DNA from 3 places in the Moritella sp. 36 genome. Region 1 is predicted to be linked to each of the others. Evidence: predicted binding sites of a transcription regulator. Region 1 holds the regulator's gene; each other region holds the start of a gene.
The links. The regulator MetJ, encoded in region 1, represses methionine synthesis genes. The targets are predictions, from matches to a motif close to TAGACGTCTAGACGTCTA.
Positions count from the first base shown of each region.

Region 2: a site for MetJ is predicted at 4,937-4,954, ahead of metN (methionine ABC transporter ATP-binding protein MetN). Genes of this name have one in related genera too.
Region 3: a site for MetJ is predicted at 3,224-3,241, ahead of metA (homoserine O-acetyltransferase MetA). Genes of this name have one in related genera too.

Region 1 is NZ_CP056120.1:139,157-145,538, reverse strand. Features, by position in the region: gene metF (methylenetetrahydrofolate reductase) at 1-260, opposite strand, end outside; gene HWV03_RS00620 (bifunctional aspartate kinase/homoserine dehydrogenase II) at 404-2,827, opposite strand; gene metJ (met regulon transcriptional regulator MetJ) at 3,004-3,330, shown strand; gene HWV03_RS00610 (RNA-binding S4 domain-containing protein) at 3,484-4,053, opposite strand; gene HWV03_RS00605 (malic enzyme-like NAD(P)-binding protein) at 4,159-5,400, opposite strand; gene rpmE (50S ribosomal protein L31) at 5,807-6,019, opposite strand; gene priA (primosomal protein N') at 6,251-6,382, shown strand, end outside.
Region 2 is NZ_CP056120.1:4,292,858-4,299,239, forward strand. Features, by position in the region: rRNA gene HWV03_RS18995 (23S ribosomal RNA) at 1-1,947, opposite strand, end outside; tRNA gene HWV03_RS19000 (tRNA-Glu) at 2,196-2,271, opposite strand; rRNA gene HWV03_RS19005 (16S ribosomal RNA) at 2,391-3,935, opposite strand; gene gmhB (D-glycero-beta-D-manno-heptose 1,7-bisphosphate 7-phosphatase) at 4,249-4,803, opposite strand; gene metN (methionine ABC transporter ATP-binding protein MetN) at 5,074-6,108, shown strand; gene HWV03_RS19020 (methionine ABC transporter permease) at 6,098-6,382, shown strand, end outside.
Region 3 is NZ_CP056120.1:301,978-308,359, forward strand. Features, by position in the region: gene acnB (bifunctional aconitate hydratase 2/2-methylisocitrate dehydratase) at 1-1,859, shown strand, start outside; gene HWV03_RS01395 (UPF0231 family protein) at 2,028-2,399, shown strand; gene HWV03_RS01400 (trimeric intracellular cation channel family protein) at 2,396-3,013, opposite strand; gene metA (homoserine O-acetyltransferase MetA) at 3,266-4,177, shown strand; gene metH (methionine synthase) at 4,260-6,382, shown strand, end outside.

The sequences.
Region 1 (6,382 bases):
GGTGCAGCAATCAAGCCTGTTTCATGCTTAATTTGTTTAATAATGTTATGAGTACGATCACGAGTACCGGAATTAGCACCGTATGTCACAGACACAAATTTAGGGTCTAACGCTTTTAAACGATTAATTGACTCCCATAAAGTAGACGTCATCGCTGGAGAGTTGGGCGGGAAAAATTCAAATGAAACGTTAATATCACGTCCCAATTCAGAAACACTTTGATTCAATACTTCAATATTTTGTGCGTTGTGAAAACTCATACTTTATTCCCTTAAGATGTTTAGACGTCCATACCTCTTTACGTCTCAATCATCACAAGTTTGGTGGATAAAGTCAACGCACATAATTCATCTTAAACATGAATTATATGCGCATTGGTTTTCGACAGAGGAGAATGTAAAAATTAACGCGCGAACAACTTACATAATTGGAAAAGATCAGATTGAATAGCACCCGCAGTCACATCTCTGCCAGCACCAGGGCCTTGGATCACTAATGGGTTATGGCGATACCAGTGACTATTAATTGAAAAAATATTATCACACGGCAATAAGTTGGCAAATGGATGGGTTGGTTCTAAGAACTCTAACCCAACCTGCGCCCCTTCTTTACAACTAAAACTAGCGACATAGCGTAATACTAAGCCCTGCTTTTTGGCTTTATTAAACATATGTAATATTTTGTCATCGAGTGCTTCGCAATGTTCTAAAAACTCGTCCACTTTAAATGCCATTAGATCTTCTGATACCAATGACTCGAGTTTAATATCGCCAAGATCCATCTCATAGCCCGCTTCACGGCTTAGAATAAGCAGTTTGCGCTGTACGTCCTTACCCGATAAATCTTCACGAGGGTCAGGTTCCGTTAGCCCTTGATGCCAAGCTTGTTCCACTAATTCCGAGAACGCAATTTTACCATCATATTGTTGAAACAACCAAGATAAGGTACCAGAGAAAATACCGCTAACAGCTGTCACTTGATCACCACTGTGTTGCAGCATATCCATAGATGATTGGATCGGTAACCCTGCGCCAACCGTGGCGTTGTATAACCAATAGCTTTCATTATCACTAAAGCTCTGCTTAACCCGATTATAAAATTCACTGCTCGCCGCGCCAGCGAATTTATTTGCTGAAATCAGATGGAAACCGTGTTGGGCAAATTCAGGATAATAATAGCTGATAGCTTCACTAGCGGTAATATCGATAATCACCAGTTCATCAAACGGGTGCAATGCGAGATTAGATAATAACTGTTCCCATACAAACGATTCGGGTTGGAAGTCATCAAGTACCGTCGCAGCATCCAGACCATTGAAGTCTAATACCCCGCCCTGAGAGCCATATACACCGCATAAACACAGTTCGACATTTTGTTGTTCGGGTACTTTATGCATTTGCTCCGCAAACAGAGATAGCCAACCAGCACCGATATTTCCTTTACCAAACAGCACCACACCAATGCGTCTTGGCTGCTTAAATAACGCCGTATGTAACTCTTTCAATAACGGCTCTAACACCACTTTCTGCAGAACGGCACAGATACTTAAATGGTTTTCACCTGTCTGTACAAATGTTAGATTATGCTCTGAAATTAATTGATAAAACTGATGTGATTGCAACGCATTATCGGTTACACCAGAACCCACTAGCGCCACCATACAAAAACCACTCACATGCTCAATGGCTTTTACATTAGATTGCTGCTGTTTATATGTTGCTAATGCAGTAAGTGCAAACTCAACAATTTCAGCGGTATAACCAAATCTAACCATATAATCCGTCGGACGGCGTTTGATACAGATAGGAGAGAGTTGCTGCTGTGCTAACAATGCAATTAACTGATTATATTGTTGCTGGTAATCTGCATCATGATTAAACTCAACATCCACTAAATGTAGATCATCAATCGAGGTGACAATTTTAGCCCCTTTACCTTTTGGTAAACGACGGTGGATCTGAGTTGACCCCTCATCAGGGGTATAACTGCAACGTAACTGCACATGCTGTTTACTCTCGACAACAGGTTGTAATGTACGCGCATGTAATACGGGAGAGCCTAAACGCGCGAGCTCAGCCGCTTCATAAAGTGATAATTTAGTTTGCAGTTCAGCATCTTTTACACGACGTGGGTCGGCACTAAATACCCCCGCAACATCGCTCCAAATAGTGGTTTGATCAGCATCTACTAATGCAGCTAACAAGGTCGCAGAATAATCAGAGCCATTTCGCCCCAATGTCACAGTACGCTGTTGTGTATCTGCAGCAATAAAACCGGTCACGACAACGCGATTAGTCAGGGTCGCTAAACACGAGTCTAATTTTTGGCGAGACACCATTTCATCAACCACAGGTTGCGCGGCTAATTCAGTTGTTAAAAACAAGCGAGAATCTAAATCATTAGCTGGTAGTTCGCTTTGACTCAGTAAAGCTGCTAATAATCGTGCGGACCACACCTCACCATGCGCTAAAATTTGGTTTTTAGCATACACATCAAGGGTAGTTTCTAATAAATGGCCTATAGTATGAATATCATCTTGCAATGCAGAAGTGAGTTGTGTGCATAAGGCACCTTCTAATAGTTCTGTAACTAACTTAGTTTGATACTCGCATGTCGCAATAAGACGTTCCGATGCAGCTTGATCACCGTCTTCGGCTAATTGTAATAATTCTAATAATTGATTGGTGGTCTTGCCCGCTGCAGAAACGACAATAAGATCGCGTGCTTTGGTGTGTTGGCTAATTATCGTCAATACTCGACGATAACAGGTAGCATCAGCTAAACTACTGCCACCAAATTTATGAATACTGCGCTTAATTGCGTCCATGCGTTCTCCCGAACTTAATATCGAATTAATATATTTCCAGTAACTCAAAACATACACTATTAGGCTACAACAGGTCAATAGACGTCTAGAGCTCTTTACATACTGATTGCCAATAATCAAATTCAAAGGTAGACTTATTACTTATTCATAAATAATAATTTACGCAAAGGTCAAAAATGACGAAGTGGAACGGCGAGTATATTAGCCCCTATGCAGAGCATGGGAAAAAGAGTGAACAGGTTAAAAAAATTACTGTTTCAATTCCTTTGAAAGTATTAAAAGTACTGACAGATGAAAGAACTCGCCGTCAGATTAATAATCAACGACATGCAACCAACAGTGAGTTGTTGTGTGAGGCATTTTTACATGCTTACACAGGTCAACCATTACCTGCCGATGAAGATTTAACAAAAGACAAACCAGACAGTATCCCTGAAGAAGCTCGGGCACAAATGTTAGCGCTGGGTATCAATATCGATGATTATTTAGAACAAGATGATTAGTCACTAACTAACGAATGCTAAATAAAGAACGTCTGAAAATAAAACAGGCCCACCTTTTATAAAACAGGCCCCAATTATAGGAGCCTGTTTTGATTTAACCTATATACAATGCGCTATCTAGCTCGCATTGTTGCTAATACCTTAAAGTGAAATCTAAAAACTAAAAGGAGCCGCGCGGCCTTTTTTCTTTTTCTCAACCGGTTTCGGTTCAGCTACTTTCACTTGTTTAGCTTCAGATTTTTTCTTTTTCTTCTTTTCAGGCTGCTCCCAGATACCTTCAGGGATGCTGTCGACAACAGGCTTAGCAACTGGTGTTGGTGCAATAAATTCGGGTTCAACAGCAACATCTTGCTCAACAGTATTGTTTCCTGTGAAATAGTCTTCAGTAACATCGTTTTCTGTAATATATGTTGCTACAGAATCAGACTCTAAAGCCGCAGGGTCCACAAATTCTTCTTCATCAGTAATATCGTACTCTGCAAGTTCTTCCGCAGACATGACTTGATAAGCTTCACCATTAAAACCAATGATATCGCCAAACATGATCTTTTTACGTTTGCGTGTTTCAACTTCACCATTCACATACACATAACCGTCTGCAATATAGTTCTTCGCTTCACTGCCCGAGGTCACTAAATTTTCGATTTTTAAGATCTTATATAATTCAATCGGTTCTTCAGCGACAACAACAGGGATAACTTCAATTTCATATTCTTCAGACATGGGAACCTTAAATGTGGGCAAATAGCAGAACTTTATACAAGTATAAACCTAGAAATGCAAACGCCAAGGATAAACCTTGGCGTTTGTGAAAATCATACTGGTTAGTTACAGCATGTAATTCTCTGGTAAATCGATACGCGATACACCCGTTTCAACTGCCGCTAATGCAACAGCACGTGCAACACGTGGTAATAAACGAGGATCCATTGGCTTTGGAATAATGTACTCTTTACCAAACTCTAACGATGTCGCACCAGACGCAGCTAATACTGACTGTGGCACTTCTTCTTTCGCAATTTCACGAATTGCATGTACAGCCGCGACTTTCATTGCTTCATTAATCACACTCGCTCGCGCATCTAATGCTCCACGGAAGATAAACGGGAAGCACAGTACGTTATTCACCTGATTTGGATAATCAGAACGACCCGTTGCCATGATCAAATCTTGACGTGCCGCGTGAGCCAATTCAGGTTTAATTTCTGGATCAGGATTCGAACATGCAAAAATAATTGGATTATCGGCCATTAATTTGACATCGTCAGCAGACAATACATTTGGACCTGAAACACCAACAAATACGTCAGCACCGTTAATTGCATCTTGCAATGTACGCTTATCAGTATTATTAGCAAAACGTTGCTTATACTCGTTAATGTCATCACGACGTGTGTGGATCACGCCTTTACGATCTAACATGTAGATTTTTTCACGTTGTGCGCCACATGAAATTAATAATTCCATACATGCAATTGCAGCAGCACCAGCGCCCATACAAACAATCGCCGCTTCAGTGATGTCTTTACCTTGAATATCTAGCGCATTAATCATACCTGCAGCGGTTACGATTGCAGTACCGTGCTGATCGTCATGAAATACAGGGATCTGACAACGTGCAATTAACGCTTTTTCAATTTCAAAGCATTCTGGCGCTTTAATATCTTCGAGATTAATACCACCGAATGTATCGGCAATATTGGCAACTGTATCAATAAATTCTTCTGTCGTACGGTGTTTCACTTCAATATCAATCGAATCGATATCAGCAAAGCGCTTGAATAGTAGTGCTTTACCTTCCATTACCGGTTTTGAAGCCAGTGGGCCTAAATTACCGAGACCTAAAATCGCAGTACCGTTAGTGATCACCGCCACTAAGTTGCCTTTGGCCGTATATTTATAAGCATCATCAGGGTTAGCAGCAATTTCACGCACTGGCTCTGCGACACCTGGGCTATATGCTAAAGAAAGATCATCAGCAGTTTCTGCTGACGTAGTAAGTTGAATAGCAATTTTGCCTGGTTTAGGGTTCGCATGGTAATCCAATGCTTGCTGTCTAAGGTCTGACATACACAATATCCTGAATGAAATGAATGCACATAACTCACCGCCTTAATTCAAGAATAACAAGGTGTGAGAAACAACGTTGGGGGAATTAAAATAATAATCGAATGTAACGCCAAATATTTAACTTTAATTTAACACAGGTCTCTTTTATTTTACACTGAGCTAAACTAGCTAATAATATTGTTACCATTATTCTACAGTAATTTAAGTTGTTTATTCTACCTTTGTACTGGTATGAGGTGTTTATTTTTATATGATTTACTAATTTTAGAAGAACATTTTTATCCAAATGAAAGCATTTAGGTTAAATATTAGTTTTATAAATGTTTCAAACTGTTTTTAAGACATAAAAAAAGGCACCCTAAGGTACCTTTTTGATTCACTACAAAAAATTGTATAAATACAATTCTTATTTTGCAGAAAGAGCGCCAAAACGCTTGTTGAACTTATCAACACGACCACCAGTATCAACATTACGTTGCTTACCAGTGTAGAATGGGTGACAGTTTGAACATACGTCTAGCGTGATGTTTTTACCGCGAGTTGAACCAACAGCGAAAATGTTACCGCATGAACATTTTGCTTCCATAGAAGCATATTCTGGGTGGATACCTTGTTTCATAGAAACCTCAATTTAGTTATGTCGCCATCTGAAACACTGCCAGACACCACATAAAGTTATAGAATTTTTAGGCTGCGAATAATATAGGATCTTGCCCCTAAATATCAATAGCTGATGCATAAATAAACCACAATTAGAAGATTAAACAGAAAATATCAAGACATTACCTAGTTAACAGCCGTAAACTGTTTGCTGAAGTACAGATACAGTCCGTAAAAGAGAGTTAAGTTCATGCCAGTTGTTGCCGTCGCCGTTCCCATACATTTAAGCAGAACTTTTGATTATACCTATTCTGAGAATGAACATATTCAGCCTGGCATGCGTGTCTGCGTTCCCTTTATGAATAAGCAATTAGTTGGTATT
Region 2 (6,382 bases), 880 kb from region 1:
CGGAACTTACCCGACAAGGAATTTCGCTACCTTAGGACCGTTATAGTTACGGCCGCCGTTTACCGGGGCTTCGATCATGAGCTTCGACCTAAGTCTAACCCAATCAATTAACCTTCCGGCACCGGGCAGGCGTCACACCGTATACGTCATCTTTCGATTTTGCACAGTGCTGTGTTTTTAATAAACAGTTGCAGCCACCATTTCTCTGCGACCGACAATAGCTTACGGAGCAAGTCCTTCACCATCATCGGCGTACCTTCTCCCGAAGTTACGGTACCATTTTGCCTAGTTCCTTCACCCGAGTTCTCTCAAGCGCCTTAGTATTCTCTACCTAACCACCTGTGTCGGTTTGGGGTACGATTCTCTTATATCTGAAGCTTAGAGGTTTTTCCTGGAAGCCGGGTATCAACTACTTCATCTCCGTAGAGACTCGTCATCAGCTCTCAGCCTTAATGTGCGCCCGGATTTACCTAAGCACACAGCCTACAACCTTAAACATGGACAACCATCGCCATGCTAGCCTAACCTTCTCCGTCACCCCATCGCAATATAAGTGAGTACAGGAATATTAACCTGTTTCCCATCGACTACGCCTTTCGGCCTCGCCTTAGGGGTCGACTCACCCTGCCCCGATTAACGTTGGACAGGAACCCTTGGTCTTTCGGCGTGGAGGTTTTTCACCCCCATTATCGTTACTCATGTCAACATTCGCACTTCTGATACCTCCAGCAAGCTTCTCAACTCACCTTCGACGGCTTACAGAACGCTCCTCTACCATGCAAGAACAAGTCTTGCATCCGTAGCTTCGGTGGTATGTTTAGCCCCGTTAAATCTTCCGCGCAGACCGACTCGACCAGTGAGCTATTACGCTTTCTTTAAAAGATGGCTGCTTCTAAGCCAACTTCCTGGCTGTCTGAGCCTTTCCACATCGTTTCCCACTTAACATACACTTTGGGACCTTAGCTGACGGTCTGGGTTGTTTCCCTTTCCACGACGGACGTTAGCACCCGCCGTGTGTCTCCCGCGATTGAACTTATTGGTATTCGGAGTTTGCAAAGGGTTGGTAAGTCGGGATGACCCCCTAGCCTTAACAGTGCTCTACCCCCAATAGTTAGACGCGAGGCGCTACCTAAATAGCTTTCGAGGAGAACCAGCTATCTCCCGGTTTGATTGGCCTTTCACCCCCAGCCACAAGTCATCCGCTAATTTTTCAACATTAGTCGGTTCGGTCCTCCAGTTGATGTTACTCAACCTTCAACCTGCCCATGGCTAGATCACCGGGTTTCGGGTCTAATCCCAGCAACTATTCGCGCAGTTAACACTCGGTTTCCCTACGGCTCCGCTATTCGCTTAACCTTGCTACTGAAATTAAGTCGTTGACCCATTATACAAAAGGTACGCAGTCACAGAACAAGTCTGCTCCCACTGCTTGTACGTATACGGTTTCAGGTTCTATTTCACTCCCCTCACAGGGGTTCTTTTCGCCTTTCCCTCACGGTACTGGTTCACTATCGGTCAGTCAGTAGTATTTAGCCTTGGAAGATGGTCCTCCCATATTCAAACAGCATATCACGTGTGCCGTCCTACTCGATTTCACAGTAAGGTCGTTTTCATGTACGGGACTATCACCCTGTATCGTGAAACTTTCCAGAATCTTCCACTAACTTCCAAACTGCTTAAGGGCTAGACCCCGTTCGCTCGCCGCTACTAAGGGTATCTCTATTGATTTCTTTTCCTCGGGGTACTTAGATGTTTCAGTTCTCCCGGTTCGCTTCGCAACGCTATGTATTCACGTTACGATACTCTACAAAGTAGAGTGGGTTCCCCCATTCGGAAATCTGTGGATTAACGCTTTTTATCAACTCCCCACAGCTTAACGCAGATTAACACGTCCTTCATCGCCTCTGACTGCCTAGGCATCCACCGTATACGCTTAGTCACTTAACCATACAATCTAAAGTCGACCGTACAATTGAAATAACTAGGTATTATCTAGTTTTTTTCGCCTCAAGAATACTCAAGAACACTATATTGTTATTGCCGAAGCAATAACGTGTTTTAAGAACTTCTTTATTTATTCAGCTTTCCAAATTTTTAAAGAGCAATTTGCTAAAAAGCAAAGATAAGCATTCGCTGCTTAGCTTTGATTTTTAATCAGAAAGAAAAAATACTCCATCTTCCTTACAGAAGAAAGATGGTATCCCGTACGAGATTTGAACTCGTGTTACCGCCGTGAAAGGGCGGTGTCCTAGGCCTCTAGACGAACGGGACACTATTTACTTTCTACGTTTGGATTTCATCCCAAACGTTGTCTTATTTTCATAAGACTGTCTTTAACGTTTCTATTCAAGCAATTTGTGTGGGCACTTACAAAAATTAACAACTTTACGTAAGGAGGTGATCCAGCCCCAGGTTCCCCTAGGGCTACCTTGTTACGACTTCACCCCAGTCATGAACCACACCGTGGTCATCGCCCTCCCGAAGGTTAAGCTAATGACTTCTGGTGCAGCCCACTCCCATGGTGTGACGGGCGGTGTGTACAAGGCCCGGGAACGTATTCACCGTGACATTCTGATTCACGATTACTAGCGATTCCGACTTCATGGGGTCGAGTTGCAGACCCCAATCCGGACTACGACGCACTTTATGGGATTCGCTTACCATTGCTGGTTTGCAGCCCTTTGTATGCGCCATTGTAGCACGTGTGTAGCCCTACTCGTAAGGGCCATGATGACTTGACGTCGTCCCCACCTTCCTCCGGTTTATCACCGGCAGTCTCCTTAGAGTTCCCACCATTACGTGCTGGCAAATAAGGATAAGGGTTGCGCTCGTTGCGGGACTTAACCCAACATTTCACAACACGAGCTGACGACAGCCATGCAGCACCTGTCTCATAGTTCCCGAAGGCACCAATTCATCTCTGAAAAGTTCTATGGATGTCAAGAGTAGGTAAGGTTCTTCGCGTTGCATCGAATTAAACCACATGCTCCACCGCTTGTGCGGGCCCCCGTCAATTCATTTGAGTTTTAACCTTGCGGCCGTACTCCCCAGGCGGTCTACTTAATGCGTTAGCTTAAGAGCCCAGTTCTCAAGGAACCAAACTCCGAGTAGACATCGTTTACGGCGTGGACTACCGGGGTATCTAATCCCGTTTGCTACCCACGCTTTCGCATCTGAGCGTCAGTTACTTGCCAGGTGGCCGCCTTCGCCACTGGTATTCCTTCAGATCTCTACGCATTTCACCGCTACACCTGAAATTCTACCACCCTCTCAAGAACTCTAGTTTGCCAGTTCGAAATGCAGTTCCCAGGTTGAGCCCGGGGCTTTCACATCTCGCTTAACAAACCGCCTGCATGCGCTTTACGCCCAGTAATTCCGATTAACGCTTGCACCCTCCGTATTACCGCGGCTGCTGGCACGGAGTTAGCCGGTGCTTCTTCTGCGAGTAACGTCACAGCAGTAGAGTATTAATCTACTGCCTTTCCTCCTCGCTGAAAGTACTTTACAACCCTAAGGCCTTCTTCATACACGCGGTATGGCTGCATCAGGGTTTCCCCCATTGTGCAATATTCCCCACTGCTGCCTCCCGTAGGAGTCTGGACCGTGTCTCAGTTCCAGTGTGGCTGATCATCCTCTCAGACCAGCTAGGGATCGTCGCCTTGGTGAGCTCTTACCTCACCAACAAGCTAATCCCACTTGGGCTCATCTAGTCGCGAGAGCTTTCAAGAAGAGGCCCCCTTTCACCCGTAGGTCGTATGCGGTATTAGCAGTCGTTTCCAACTGTTGTCCCCCTCGACTAGGCAGATTCCCAAGCATTACTCACCCGTCCGCCGCTCGACGCCAGAATAGCAAGCTATTCTTCGTTTCCGCTCGACTTGCATGTGTTAAGCCTACCGCCAGCGTTCAATCTGAGCCATGATCAAACTCTTCAATTAAAAGTTTTTTGACTAATCAACGACGTTGATTAAGTCGGCTCAATGAATTCTGTACTTCAACAACAAACCGAGGTTTGTTGTTTATAAAACCAAATCTTTCGATTTAATTTAATGTTCACAATTACATTGATATAATTTTTGGTCATTATATCTCTGCAAGTGCTCACACAGATTGCTTGAATAAATTGTTAAAGAACATACTGAGCGGCTGCTGCCGTGTCAGTGGGGTGGATTATAGAGAACTACGTTTTATTGGCAAGACTTTTCCTTAAAAAAAACGCAACTGCTCAAATAACAACCAACAAGTGTCGATTTAGTCGTTAACTATCGTTTTAGCCGCAGATAATAGGTCTATAAACACAGCATCTGCTGCTTCTGCACCTTTTTCACATAGCACTTTACCCGTCGACACCAAATAATTGGCTTTGAGCTGTGATTTTTGACCAGCCTGAATATCAGATAGTTTATCACCCACTAAATACGAGTTAGCAAAATCAATATCTAGATCTTTACCTGCACTATCTAACATCCCTGTATTTGGCTTACGACATAAACAATCTTGCTTATAATCACCAATACCTTTTTCGGGATGATGAGGACAATAATAAATACCATCAAGATCGACACCCCGATCGGCAAGTGACCAATCCATCCATTCCGTGAGCGTCATAAATTCATCTTCAGTATAATAACCTCGTGCAATACCAGACTGATTTGTTATTACAACTAATAGATAACCATGCGCCTTCAATAATTGCATTGCTTCAATGCTGCCATCAATGAATTCAAAATCATCAATTTTTGAAACATAACCTTTATCTTTATTAATCACACCATCACGGTCTAAGAACACAGCTGCAGTTGCCACTATTATTACCTTTATTATCAATCATTCTAATTGCACATTATTTCACGTCATAAAAATTACGCAATCCATACCTTTTACATGTAAATGTAAACCTAAGCAATTAAAACTACCTCAATAGAAATAAAACACGGTTTAGCCATCTAGATGTAAAAAAGGCCATTGACTTTGGGCAACTAAATAACTAGCATATGTATCCAGTTGTTACTCATAAATGAAGAATTAATATCTAATCTTATATATCAATTTTTACTTTTCGTTTTAGGCGTTGAAATGATTAAATTAACAAATATAAATAAAATATTTGAAACTACAGACAAACCTGTTTATGCCTTGAAAGACGTTAACCTAAACGTCGAAAAAGGTGAGATATTCGGTGTTATAGGTTCATCAGGTGCGGGTAAAAGTACCCTTATTCGTTGTGTAAACTTACTTGAAACTCCAACATCGGGATCAATTCAGCTTGATGGCGTTGAACTAACTCAACTAAATAAAGCAGAACTATGTACTGCACGACGCCAAATCGGCATGATATTTCAACATTTCAATTTATTATCGTCTCGAACTGTATTTGATAATGTAGCATTACCGCTGGAATTAGCAGGTATTGATAAAGCCGAGATCAATAGCAAAATTACACCACTGCTTGAGTTAGTTGGCTTATCAACAAAACATAAAGCTTACCCTTCGGAATTAAGTGGCGGTCAAAAACAGCGTGTGGCGATTGCGCGTGCATTAGCTTCAGAACCTAAAGTACTGCTGTGCGATGAAGCAACATCAGCACTAGACCCGAGTACAACAAAATCAATTTTAGAACTATTAAAAAATATTAATGCACGACTAGGCCTGACGATTCTACTTATCACGCACGAAATGGAAGTGGTTAAAAATATCTGCCATAAAGTTGCGATCATTGATAAAGGCGAATTGATTGAACAAAATACGGTAGCGAAGTTCTTTGCTAATCCAGAAACAGAATTAGCACAAATATTTATTGAAGCAACGATAAACCTAGAAATTCCTGATGAGTATAAACAACGATTATCGTTAAATAGGAAAGAAAACTCAACGCCATTAGTACGTCTTGGCTTCACTGGTAACAGTGTTGACTCAGCCGTTATTTCAGAAGTAAGTCGTACATTAAATGTTGATGTGAATATTTTAAGTGCCGATATTGAATTTGCCGGCGGCATCAAGTTCGGTTATATGCTTGCCGAACTTATTGGTAATAAAGAAAACACTCTTGCAGCCAAAGCATTTTTCCAACAACACGCAGTTAATGTAGAGGTTATCGGTTATGTCGACTGATCAAATGATTAATTTACTTTTTACCGCAACGATTGAAACACTCGAGATGGTCGGTATTGCCGCTGCAATTGCATGTTTACTGGGTATGCCAACAGGCATCCTATTGCATGTAACAAAAACCAACGGTATTTTAGAAAATAAAAAATTAAATAATGTATTAAGTGTGATTGTAAATGTAGGTCGTTCAGTACCTTTCATTATTTTACTTGTTGCAATCATTCCTTTTACACGCCTGATTGTCGGCTCATCAATCGGCACTGGCGCAATGATCGTT
Region 3 (6,382 bases), 160 kb from region 1:
AATCAGCAACTAACTCTGTGTTATGGTGCATGGGGGATGATATCCCATTCGTACCGAACAAACGTGGTGGTGGTATTTGTATTGGTTCTAAAATTGCGCCTATTTTCTTCAACACCATGGAAGATTCTGGAGCGTTGCCATTAGAGTTTGATGTAACTAGCTTAAATACTGGTGACGTTATCGATATCTTCCCATACGAAGGTGTTGTTAAAGCGAACGAAACTGGCGCGACTATCACTGAATTTAAAATCAAAACAGATGTGATTCTTGACGAAGTACGTGCTGGTGGCCGTATCCCACTTATTATTGGTCGTGGTTTGACTGCGCGTGCACGTACTGCACTAGGTCTAGAAGATTCAACGGTATTCCGTTTACCTGAAGATGTTGCCGCTTCAAGCAAGGGCTATACTTTAGCACAGAAAATGGTTGGTAAAGCATGTGGGGTTGCAGGCGTACGTCCTAACCAATATTGCGAACCAAAAATGACAACTGTTGGTTCTCAAGATACTACGGGTCCGATGACACGTGATGAGCTAAAAGATTTAGCCTGTCTTGGTTTCTCTGCTGATTTAGTGATGCAGTCTTTCTGTCATACAGCTGCTTATCCGAAACCTGTAGATGTGCAAACGCATCATACACTACCTGATTTTATTCGTAATCGTGCGGGTGTTTCTTTACGTCCAGGTGATGGTGTTATTCACTCATGGTTAAACCGTATGTTATTACCAGATACAGTTGGTACTGGTGGTGATTCACATACACGTTTCCCATTAGGTATTTCTTTCCCTGCTGGTTCTGGTCTTGTTGCATTTGCAGCAGCAACTGGTGTTATGCCATTGGATATGCCTGAATCTATTTTAGTACGCTTTAAAGGTGAACTACAACCTGGTATCACACTACGTGACCTAGTTAATGCTATCCCTTACTATGCGATTCAACAAGGGCTACTGACTGTTGAGAAAGCGGGTAAAATCAATGCGTTCTCTGGTCGTGTACTTGAAATTGAAGGTCTACCAGAGCTGAAAGTTGAGCAAGCATTCGAATTATCAGATGCATCAGCAGAGCGTTCTGCTGCAGGTTGTTCAATCAAGCTTAATGAAGCGCCAATCATTGAATATCTAGAGTCTAACATCGTGATGTTAAACTGGATGATTGCTGAAGGTTACGGCGACCCGAAGACGATTGCTCGCCGTGTAGCTGAAATGAAAGCATGGATCGCAGATCCACAATTACTTGAAGCTGACGCGGATGCAGAATACGCTGAGATCATCGAAATCGATCTAGCTGACGTTAAAGAGCCTATCCTAGCTTGTCCAAACGACCCTGATGACGTTAAATTATTAACAGATGTTGCTGGTGTTGAAATTGACGAAGTATTTGTTGGTTCATGTATGACTAACATCGGTCACTTCCGTGCAGCTGGTAAACTACTTGAGAAATTCAGTGGTACTTTACCAACACGTATGTGGGTAACACCACCAACGCGTATGGATGCCGCACAATTAAGTGATGAAGGTTACTACTCAATCTTCGGTAAAGCGGGCGCTCGTACAGAAATGCCTGGTTGTTCACTGTGTATGGGTAACCAAGCACGTGTAGGCGATAATACGACGGTTGTTTCTACTTCAACACGTAACTTCCCGAACCGTTTAGGTAATGGCGCTAACGTTTACCTCAGTTCTGCTGAAGTTGCTGCAGTAGCGGCGATTAAAGGTAAGATCCCAACAGTTGCTGAGTACATGGAACTGGCTTCTGAAATTGATGCAACAGCAGCGGATACATACCGTTACTTAAACTTCGATCAAATTGCTTCTTACATTGAGAAAGCGAACGAAGTGATTGTTCAAGAAGCAGTATAATTAACGCGTACCATCCTGGATGCTGAACTGTTAATTAAACAGAAATAGATAAAATAATAATGAAACGGCTCCCTCGATAGGGAGCCGTTTTTGTTTCGGTTGTTTTTTGTTACACTCCAGCGCTGAACAGCTATTATATTTATTAACTAATAAGAAGCAGGCATAACCGTGGATTTTGAATTTCGAAAAGATACCCTTACAGATACATACCGCGTCATCATATCAATGGAACAGACGGCATTAGGTAGTTGGATCCAAGGCACTTTAGGTACGGATAAGGCCACTATTGCGTTGATTCAAGCGGAAGTTGATTTATTAAAAGCACGTAAAAAACAAGAGTACCGTTTAGTTGGTGATGAGATGACATTAACCATGACGCAAGAAGATGTCTGTGCTTGTATGAATTCGGAGTTAATTGATACTGGCGAAGAGCTAGATGACGATATGAATTTTTATGATGCGGAAACTGTAGCAGTTTGTGGCTTGGAGGATTTTGAGATCATACTCCAAGCCTGGTTAGAATTCTTTAGTCAGCGTTAATCCCACTCTTCCGATGTGTAGCTAAATGTTGGTAATGACCATTTCCGATAAATAGCACATAGGCGCAGTGATACACCGAGGCAGAAGGCCACAATAAGATTGATATTGTGGTCAATACCAAACGTTTCTAAGCCCAGATAAAGTACCGCGACTAATAATGAGATACCCGCGTAGATCTCTTTACAGAATACCACCGGGGTACGATTACAGAGTAGATCGCGTATTACCCCGCCACAAATACCCGTTATCATACCCGCCATAATAATCACGGTTGGGTGATAACCGAGTTTCATCGCTACATTACAACCAATAATGGTAAATGCTATCAAGCCTACCGCATCAAGTACTAAGAATAAACGGCGTAAATGATTCATGTGCTTAGCTATCAGAATAGTAAACAAACCTGCGCATATGGTGATATAGACATAGTGGGGGTGTTGGGTCCAAGATATTGGAAAATTACCCAATAACAGATCACGGACTGTACCACCACCAAGCGCAGTAACAAACGCGATCACAGCCACGCCGAAGATGTCCATATTACGGCGACCCGCCATCAATGCACCCGACATCGCTTCGGCAGTTATCGCGATTAAATAGATATAAGTTAGCATTATTGCGAACCCTTTAAGTTAACGAAATTTGGGGGAGATATCCATTTAAAATATGCTTAGCTCCTTACAAGTTGGCGATCCTATACATAAACATTTTTATGGTCAACCTAAACTGAATTTGAGGTCAGGATTTTACTTCGACTTAGATTGTAAACTCTGTAATGCGGGATTAAATTTGTTGTAACACTTACAAAGGTTACACAAATAGGTTAGACTTCTGGATGGCTAATGTATTACTTAAGGATGGGAATAATGCCGATTAGAATTAAAGACGGGCTTCCGGCTGCGGAAATATTAGGTAATGAAAATATTTTTGTGATGCTAGAGTCACGAGCAACCAAGCAAGAAATTAGACCGCTGCAGGTTGTTGTTCTTAACCTTATGCCGAAGAAAATTGAGACTGAAAATCAAATTCTACGGTTATTATCAAATACGCCACTGCAAGTAAATGTAGAGTTATTGCGGATTGATTATCGTGCCTCTAAGAATACCCCCCAGGAACATATTGATGAGTTCTATCACGATTTTGAACGTATTCGTCATAATAATTACGATGGTTTGATCATCACAGGTGCGCCATTAGGCTTAGTTGGTCATGATGAAGTCGTGTATTGGCCACAAATCGAAGAGATCATTAACTGGTCGAAAACTCACGTGGTATCCACCCTGTTCTTATGCTGGGCTGCACAAGCGGCATTAAAAGTCTTGCATGGCATTGATAAAAAAGTCCATGAGAATAAATTTTCTGGTGTCTATCCACAGCAAACGTTCCACCGTCATAATCCATTAGTGCGCGGGTTTGATGATGAATTTTCCGTGCCGATGTCGCGTTATGCCAACTTTTCTGAAGAGATGTTTGCAGGTACAGATCTAAATATCTTAGCGGCGAATGATGAAACGGGTGTGTATTTAGCTGCATCCAAAGATTTCCGTCAGGTATTTGTAACGGGTCATCCAGAATACAGTGCAGATACTTTACACCAAGAATATATGCGTGATATTGCCGAAGGCGTTGAAGCCGGAATACCGGCGAATTACTATGAAGGTAATGATGCTGAAAATGCTCCTCGTGTTACTTGGCGTAGTCATGGTAATCTGCTCTATAGCAACTGGTTAAACTATTATGTTTATCAACAAACGCCATATGACTTAAATGATCTATAAATGCAATGATCTATAGACGTTAGAGATGTATCAAATAATAAGACTCAGGACTGGGTCTGCAGTAAATTAAACGAGGGATCTTGTGGCTACTATAAAAAATAAACAGCAACTGGAACAGCAATTAAAAAAACGTATCATGCTCATCGATGGCGGCATGGGGACGATGATCCAAGACTATAAATTAGAAGAAATAGATTACCGTGGTGAACGCTTTGCTGACTGGCATTGCGACGTCAAAGGTAACAATGATTTATTGGTATTAAGTAAGCCACAGCTCATTGCTGACATTCATAAAGAGTACCTCGATGCGGGTGCCGATATTCTTGAAACCAATACGTTTAATGCCACTACTATCGCGATGGCTGATTATGATATGGAATCATTATCGGCAGAAATTAACCGTGAAGCTGCACGTATCGCACGTCAAGCTGCCGATGAAAAAACCGCAGAAAACCCAGACCGTCCACGTTTTGTTGCTGGAGTATTAGGACCAACCAACCGTACTTGTTCTATTTCTCCTGATGTAAATGATCCTGCTTTCCGTAATACTTCATTTGACCTTATGGTTGAAGCGTATATCGAATCAACCAAAGCGTTAATCGAAGGCGGTTCTGATTTTATTCTGATCGAAACTATCTTTGATACCTTGAACGCTAAAGCTGCGGTTTTTGCGGTGAAAACAGTATACGAAGAACTCGGTTACGAATTACCGATTATGATCTCAGGTACCATTACCGATGCCTCGGGTCGTACATTGACGGGGCAAACCACAGAAGCATTTTATAATTCATTACGCCATGCAGAGCCGATCACCTTTGGTCTTAACTGTGCATTAGGGCCTGATGAATTACGCCAATATGTCGGCGAACTCTCACGCATTTCAGAAAGCTATGTGACTGCGCATCCTAATGCTGGTTTACCGAATGCGTTTGGTGAGTATGACCTTAGCCCTGAAGACATGGCTGAGCATATTAAGGAATGGGCTGAGTCTGGTTTCTTAAATATGGTTGGCGGTTGTTGTGGTACGACACCTGAACACATTAAAGCTATGGCTGATGCGGTTGAAGGTATTAAGCCACGTCAATTACCTGAAATCGAAATTGCTTGCCGTTTAAGTGGTTTAGAGCCATTAACAATTTCTAAAGAAAGCCTGTTTGTGAACGTTGGTGAACGTACTAATGTAACTGGTTCTGCCCGTTTTAAACGTCTGATCAAAGAAGAAAATTATGACGAAGCACTACATGTTGCTCAGCAGCAAGTAGAGTCTGGCGCACAAATCATCGATATCAACATGGATGAAGGTATGCTGGATTCGTTGCATTGTATGCAGCGATTTTTAAACCTAGTTGCTTCAGAACCTGAAATCTCGAAAGTGCCAATCATGATTGACTCCTCGAAGTGGGAGATCCTTGAAGCGGGTCTGAAATGCGTTCAGGGTAAAGCGATTGTTAACTCGATTTCATTGAAAGAGGGTGAAGATAACTTCCGCCGCCAAGCAGCATTAATCCGCCGTTATGGTGCTGCGATGATCGTCATGGCTTTTGATGAAGATGGCCAAGCGGATACCCAAGAGCGTAAATTCCAAATTTGTAAGCGTTCTTACGATATCTTGGTACACGAATTAAATTACCCGCCAGAAGATATCATCTTCGATCCAAATATTTTTGCTGTTGCAACGGGTATTGAAGAACATAATAACTATGCGGTTGATTTCATCGAAGCCGTTAAAGACATTAAACGTGAGTTACCCCACGCCATGATTTCTGGTGGTGTCTCTAACGTATCTTTCTCGTTCCGTGGTAACAATCCATTACGTGAAGCAATTCATGCTGTGTTCTTGTATTACTGTATCCGTGAAGGTATGGATATGGGTATTGTTAATGCTGGGCAGTTAGCCATTTATGATGATCTGCCGAAAGAGCTGTTGGATGCTGTTGAGGATGTGATCCTTAACCGTACTCCTGAAGGTACGGAAGCGTTGTTAGATATTGCTGATAAATATCGTGATTCAGGTGTTGAAGTGGAAGCTGAAACGCAAGAGTGGCGTACTTTTGAGGTTAATAAACGCTTAGAACATGCATTAGTCAAAGGTATCACTGAGTTTATCGATGAAGATACTGAAGAAGCTCGTCAACAAGCAACGCTGCCATTAGAAGTGATTGAAGGTCCGTTAATGGACGGTATGAATACCGTTGGTGATTTGTT